2 linked regions of the Posidoniimonas corsicana genome follow. The protein of the gene in region 1 interacts with the protein of each later gene in a pairwise test. Links are inferred from orthologs where the notes say so. Each region holds a gene or a part of one and is shown on either strand. Other genes may lie near its edges. The genes, in order: ligA and leuS.

Region 1 (3,269 bases):
GCGGGACGCGGCTGACCCTCGGGGTCGAAGGTCTCGTCAAAGCCCTGACATTGATACTGCATGGTTTCCTGCCGCTTGGTGACTCGGAATGCTGCAACCACTGGCCGACGCTCAGAACATTGGCGCCGGGCGCCACTATCCTAGGCTTGCCTCGCTGTCACTCGCTGCAAAGCAGGCTCGATTCTCACCTAAAGGCTGTAAGAAAGAACCCACCCGACAGGATGCAACTGCCATGCCACGACTTTAGGCTGGTCGCCGGGAGGCCACACGCGTGGTCACTGGACGACCCGCGCTGACGGTCGCGGGGCTCGCCCTCCCCCGGTTATCGCTCCCCCCGATCGGATGTCAATCGTCCGCGACCTTTATCCGCGGCGATTCGCCTGGCGCCAGCACGTGGCGGGCGCGGACCCGGCTTGTTGATTGGCGGTGCAAGCGGGCCGTTCCGCATTGGAAGGAATCACCACCCTCGGCAGGAGAATCCGTCATGCGTCGTCTTAGGATGGTTAGTCATCAGCCCTCGCCCCGGCAGCTCAAACAGGCGGTTGCACTGTTGGGCCTCTCGGCGGCCTGCCGGAAGAAGTCGCCGGTGCCCCGCGCGACGCCGATCCCCGTGCCGGCCATCGTCCCACCGTCGCCTGCCGCCGCCGTAACGGCCCCCTAGGCTGAGGCTTACCCGCCGATCAGCACGCGGAAGTCTTCCTCGCTGATAACCTTCACCCCCAGCTTCTCGGCTTTGGCGAGCTTGCTGCCCGCCTTCTCGCCAGCCAGTAGGTAGTCGGTCGACTTTGACACGCTGCTCGACTTCTTGCCGCCGTGCTGGGCGATCAGTTCGTGGGCCTCGTCGCGGCTGTAGCTCGGCAGCGTGCCGGTCACGACAAACGTCAGCCCAGCAAGCGGCCCGGCCTCGGCCGATTCGGGCGGGGCTTCCTCGGTCACCTTCAGCCCCAGGCCGGTCAGGTCCTCGACAATCTGCTGGCCGTACTCGCTCTGGAAGAACTCGTGCACGCTCTCGGCGATGATGTCGCCAACCTCGTTGATCTCGGCCAGCTGCTCCACGCTCGCGGAGGCGACCGCCTCGAGCGAGCCCAGGTGCTGGGCGATAACGCGCGCCACGGTCGACCCGACGTGCCGGATGGACAAGCCGTTGAGCAGTCGCGCCAGCCCGCGCGACTTGCTCACCTCGATAGCGCTTAGCAGGTTCTGGGCGGACTTCTGGCCGACGCGTTCGAGGCCGACCAGCGGTTCCTCGGTCAGCCGGTAGATGTCGCCGAATGTGGCGATCAACCCGGCGTCCAGCAACTGGTCGATGAGCTTCTCGCCCAGGCCGTCGATGTCCATGGCCGATCGGCTGGAGAAGTACATCAGCCGCTCCCGCATCCGGCCGGGGCACTTCATATTGGGGCAGCGGATGTAGACCCCGCCCTCGTCCTTCACCAGCTCGGCGCCGCACCGCGGGCACTCCGTCGGGAATGGGAAGGGCGGCAGCTCGGTCTTGCGGAGGTGCTTCTCCACCCGCACCACGTGCGGGATGATTTTGCCGGCCTTCTCGACAACGATGGTGTCGCCGGGACGGATGTCCTTCCGCTCCACCTCCTCGGCGTTGTGCAACGTCACGCGGCTAACAGTGGTGCCGGCGATCTCGACCGGCTCCAGCTCGCCGTACGGCGTGACCGCGCCGGTCTTGCCGACGTTGACCTTGATCTCGTTGATCGTGGTGACCGCCTCGTACTTCTCGAACTTGTAGGCCACCATCCACCGCGGGCTCTTGCTGGTGGCGCCCAGCCGCTCGCGCTGCTCGAACCGGTTTACCTTGAGCACCAGCCCGTCGACCTCGAAGTCGAGCTCGTGCAGTCGCTCGATCAGTCCCTCGCAGTGCTCCACCGCCTCGTCGAAGCTCGCGAACCGCTCGACCATCGGCGTGGCCGGCAAGCCCCAGCGCGCGATGGCGTGCAGGAAGTCCATGTGGTTGTCGACGGGGAGCGCCTCGACCTGGCCGACGCCGTGGGCGAAGAAGCGGATCTTGCGCTCGGCGCACACCCGCGGGTCGAGCGTCTTGATGGCGCCGGCGGTCAGGTTGCGTGTGTTGGCGAACGGCGGCTCGCCGGCGTCGGTGCGGCGGGCGTTGAGCGCGACCAGGTCGCTGTTGGTCATGTAGACCTCGCCGCGGACCTCGACCACGTCGGGGTAGTCGTCGCCGAGCAGCCGCAGCGGCACGCCCAGCACGGTGCGGGCGTTGTGGGTGATGTTATCGCCGGTGCGGCCGTCGCCGCGGGTGGCGGCCCGGGTGAGCACGCCGCCCTCGTACAGCAGCGAGATCGCCACGCCGTCGATCTTCAGCTCAACCACCCATTCAATCTCTTCGCCTTCGAGCAGCTTCTGCACCCGCTCGCCGAACTTCTGCAGCTCCTCGCGGCTGAAGGTGTTGTCCATCGACAGCATCGGGGTGACGTGCTCGGCCGGCTCCAGGTGCGGCGCGGGCTCGTCGCCGACCCGCTGGGTCGGGCTGTCGGCGGTCACCAGGTGGGGGTGCTCCGACTCGAGCTGCTTGAGCCGGTGCATGAGCTTGTCGTAGTCGTGGTCCGCGATCGTGGGGGCGGCCTCGACGTAGTACCGCCGGTCGTGCTCGCGGATCTCTTTCCGGAGGGCTTCGATCTCCTTCGCGGGGTCTTTCTCTGGCTCTTGCTCGGGGTTCGGCATGGTCGCTCTGACAGCAGGGAGTTCGGCGGCGTCCGCGGGGCCGAGGTGGTGCTGGTCGGCCGGAACGCGTATCTTACAGGATTACCCGCACCGCCCGCACTCCCGCTATGCCGAACGCCGCCGCCAGCACCGCAGCCGACGCCCCCACGACCGACACGATCCGCGTGCGCGGCGCCCGCGACCACAACCTGCGGGACATCGACCTGGAGCTGCCGCGCAATCAGCTGATCGCGTTCTGCGGCGTGTCGGGCAGCGGCAAGACGACCATGGCGATCGACACCCTCTACGCCGAGGGCCAGCGGCGGTACATGGAGAGCTTCTCCACCTACACCCGGCAGTTCCTCGATCAGCTCGACAAACCGGACGCGGACGTCATCGAGGGCCTGCCGCCGGCGGTGGCGGTCACGCAGAACCAGATCAGCCGCTCGAACCGCGCGACGGTCGCCACCGCGACGGAGATCGCCGACCACCTGCGGCTGCTGTTCGCCCGAGTGGGCCGGGTGACCTGCCCGGGCTGCGGGCGCGAGGTGACGAAGGACTCGCCCGAGTCGATCGCGCGGTGGCTGCAGGAG
Region 2 (3,495 bases), 520 kb from region 1 along the record:
CCGGCCAACCGGGCCGTAGTACGTTCGTACGTGAGAGAAGAGCCACGGGGACAACCCCGCGCTTATGCGACAACCTAACACAGCTAGGGTCGTCGATACAGAGATCCGATCGTGAACTTCTTACGAGGCTGTGCGACTCTGTGGCAATTCCTGCGACCGTGTGATGATTTCCGTCGGAGTCGCCCCACTCCTCCCATCGTGCGCAGGAGGCGGATTGCGCACCGTCGGCGGACGCCGCGCCGCTGCTACTTCACCACCAGGTTCACCAGCCTTCCCGGCACGTACAGCTCCTTCTTGATCTCCTTGCCGGCGATCTGGTCGGCGATCTTCTCGTCCGCCTTGGCGGCGGCCAGCGCTTCGCCCTGGGTCGCCTCTGCGGGTACGTGAACCTTTGACCGCACCTTGCCGTTCACCTGCACCGGGATCTCGATCGTGTCCTGCTTCAGGCGGCTCTCGTCGAACTCGGGCCACGGCTCGTAGGCGAGCGAAGTGTTGTGCCCCAGGGCGAGCCACATCTCCTCAGCGATGTGCGGTGCAAACGGCGACAGCAGCAGCACGAACGGCTCGATGCACGCCCGGGGCCGCGAGTCCTCTTTGGTGAAGAAGTTGGTGAATTCCATGAGCCGCGCGATGGCCGTGTTGAACGACAGCTTGTCGATGTCCTCGGTCACGGCCTTGATCGCAGCGTGCAGCGTGCGAAGCTGCTCCTCGGTCGGCTCGGCGTCGGTGATCGCGTTGCTCAGCGCCATCGCCTCGGCCCGCTCGTCGATGACGAGCCTCCAGGCTCTGCCCAGGAAATTCCGCACGCCGGCCACGCCGTCCATGTTCCACGGCTTGCTGTCGGGCAGCGGGCCCATGAACATCTCGTACAGCCTGAGCGAGTCGGCGCCGTACTCGCCGACCACGTCGTCCGGGTTGACCACGTTGCCGCGGCTCTTGGACATCTTCTCGTTGTTCTCGCCCAGGATCATGCCCTGGTTCACCAGCTTCTGGAACGGCTCGCGGGTGTGCACCACGCCGCGGTCGTACAGCACCTTGTGCCAGAACCGCGCGTAGAGCAGGTGCAGCACCGCGTGCTCGGCGCCGCCGATGTAGAGGTCGACCGGCATCCACGCCTTCTCGATTTCGGGGTCGATGGCCGCTTCGCTGTTCTTCGGGTCGAGGAACCGCAGGTAGTACCAGCAGCTGCCGGCCCACTGCGGCATGGTGTTGGTCTCGCGTTTGTATTTCACCCCGTCGATGACCGGGTAGAGCCACTCGTCTGGCGCCTTGTCGAGCGGGGGCTCGGGCCGGCCGTGCGGCTTGAAGTCGTCCAGGTGCGGCAGGTCGACCGGCAGGCCTTCCTCGGCCACGGTGTGCACGCGGCCGGTCGGCTGGCCGGCGTCGTTCAGCTCGTGCAGGATCGGGAACGGCTCGCCCCAGAACCGCTGCCGGCTGAACAGCCAGTCGCGCAGCTTGTAGTTGACCGCTTCTTGGCCCAGCCCCTTCTCCGCGAGCCAGGCGGTGATTTTCGGCTTGAACTCGGCGGTCGGCGCGCCGTCGAACTCGCCAGAGTTGATCGCAACGCCCTCGGCCGGGTAGCACATCTCGCCGGCGAGGATCTTCGCCGCGTCTTCCGGCGGGACGGCGCTCGCCGGCTGCACGACGGCTTTGATGGGGATGTTGTACTTCTGGGCAAACTCAAAGTCGCGCTCGTCGTGCGCCGGCACGGCCATGATGGCGCCGGTGCCGTAGCTGATCAGCACGTAGTCGGCGATCCAGATCGGGATCTGCTCGCCGTTAACCGGGTTGATGGCGCAGGAGCCGGTGAACACGCCGGTCTTGTCCTTGGCCAGCTCGGTGCGGTCGAGGTCGCTCTTGAACGAGGCGGCCTTCACGTACGCTTTGACCGCGTCGGCCCGCTCACCCGTGGTCAGCTTCGCGACCAGCGGATGCTCGGGCGCGATCACCATGTACGTTGCGCCGAACAGCGTGTCGGGCCGAGTGGTATAAACGCGCAGCACGTCGTCGGCGGGCTTGGCGGGAAAACCGCCGGGTTCCGCCGGTGATTGAGATTCGGCTAGGCGGAAATCCACCTCGGCGCCGACGCTCCGGCCAATCCAGTTCCGCTGCAGCGCCTTCACGCCCTCGGGCCAGTCGAGGCCCTCCAGCTCGCTTTCCAGGCGGTCGCCGTAGGCGGTGATGCGAAGCATCCACTGCCGCAGCGGGCGGCGTTCGACCGGGTGGCCGCCGCGCTCGCTCTTGCCGTCGATCACCTCCTCGTTGGCCAGCACCGTGCCGAGCGCCGGGCACCAGTTCACCGGCGCCTCGCTCTGGTAGGCGAGCCGCTGCTCGTCGACCCAGCGGGCGGCGAAGTCCTCGCCCAGCTCCTGCACATCCTCAGGAATATCGAGCTCGGCGATCGGTCGCCCCTTCTGCTGCTCCTTGTCGAACCAGGTGTCGTACAGCTGCAGGAAGATCCACTGCGTCCAGCGGAAGTAGTCAACGTCGGTCGTGGCGATCTCGCGGTCCCAGTCGTAGCTGAACCCGAGTATCTTCAGCTGCCGCCGGAACGTGGCGATGTTCTTCTCGGTCTGCACCCGCGGGTGCTCGCCGGTCTTGATGGCGTGCTCCTCGGCCGGCAGGCCGAACGCGTCGAACCCCATCGGGTGAACCACGCTGACGCCCTGCATCCGCTTCGCGCGGCAGACGATGTCCGTGGCGGTGTACCCCTCCGGGTGCCCCACGTGCAGCCCGTCGCCCGACGGGTAGGGGAACATATCGAGCGCGTAGAGCTTGCCGCCATCCCCCTCGGGCAGCTGCGGCGCGGCAAACGTCTTTTCCTTGTCCCAGTAGGCTTGCCACTTGGGCTCAATCGTCGCAGGGTTGTAGCGGGGCATGTCGTATGGCGGATTGCGGATTCGGGATTTTGGATTGCGGCCAGAGAGCGGCCCCCTCCGCGAGCGTGCGGAACGGGCGATTCTACCGCCGCGGGCCATTAGCGCAAACCGCTCCGACCATTGACCTTCGGTCGATCGGCTAACTACCATGGCGGGTCTGTTTTTGGCCACCGATGAACACGGATGCGCACCGACTGGCCGGTCCTAGGACCAATCTGCGTTCACCCGTGTTCATCCGTGGCTAATTCTTTCCGACAGCCGAGCGAAATCACCGTGGAAAAGACCAAAGTTGGCATCATCGGCCTGGGAACCGTCGGCAGCGGCGTCGCGAAGATCCTGCTGGACCACGGCGACCGCACCGCCCGGCACGCCGGCCGCGTGCTGTGGCTCGAGAAGGCCGCCGTGCGGGACCTCAAAAAGCCCCGCGACTGCGACCTGCCCGCGGGCGTGCTGACCGATGACATGGACGAGGTCATCAACCACCCGGAAATCAAGGTGGTGGCCCAGCTGATGGGCGGGATCGAACCGGCCCGCACGGTGATGATCAAGCTGCTCGAAGCGGGCAAGGACGTCGTCACGGCGAACAAGGCGTTGCTAGCAGAACACGGCCCGGAAC

Evidence for each region.
Region 2: the proteins of ligA (region 1) and leuS interact in binary tests that used the Escherichia coli proteins (3 or more experiments, as listed by UniProt). The link is inferred for Posidoniimonas corsicana from one-to-one orthologs.

The regions. Positions count from the first base shown.
Region 1 is NZ_SIHJ01000001.1:3,481,680-3,484,948, forward strand. The notes cover bases 184-3,137. They hold ligA (NAD-dependent DNA ligase LigA), read right to left. Parts: upstream 2,698-3,137; coding sequence 670-2,697; downstream 184-669. Other genes in these bases: uvrA (excinuclease ABC subunit UvrA), read left to right, coding at 2,805-3,137. In the rest of the region: KOR34_RS13345 (circularly permuted type 2 ATP-grasp protein), read right to left, coding at 1-62; more of uvrA, read left to right, coding at 3,138-3,269. UniProt on the Escherichia coli protein: DNA ligase that catalyzes the formation of phosphodiester linkages between 5'-phosphoryl and 3'-hydroxyl groups in double-stranded DNA using NAD as a coenzyme and as the energy source for the reaction.
Region 2 is NZ_SIHJ01000001.1:3,998,650-4,002,144, forward strand. What follows is about bases 46-3,225. They hold leuS (leucine--tRNA ligase), read right to left. Parts: upstream 2,880-3,225; coding sequence 246-2,879; downstream 46-245. Other genes in these bases: KOR34_RS15390 (homoserine dehydrogenase), read left to right, coding at 3,153-3,225. Outside these bases: more of KOR34_RS15390, read left to right, coding at 3,226-3,495.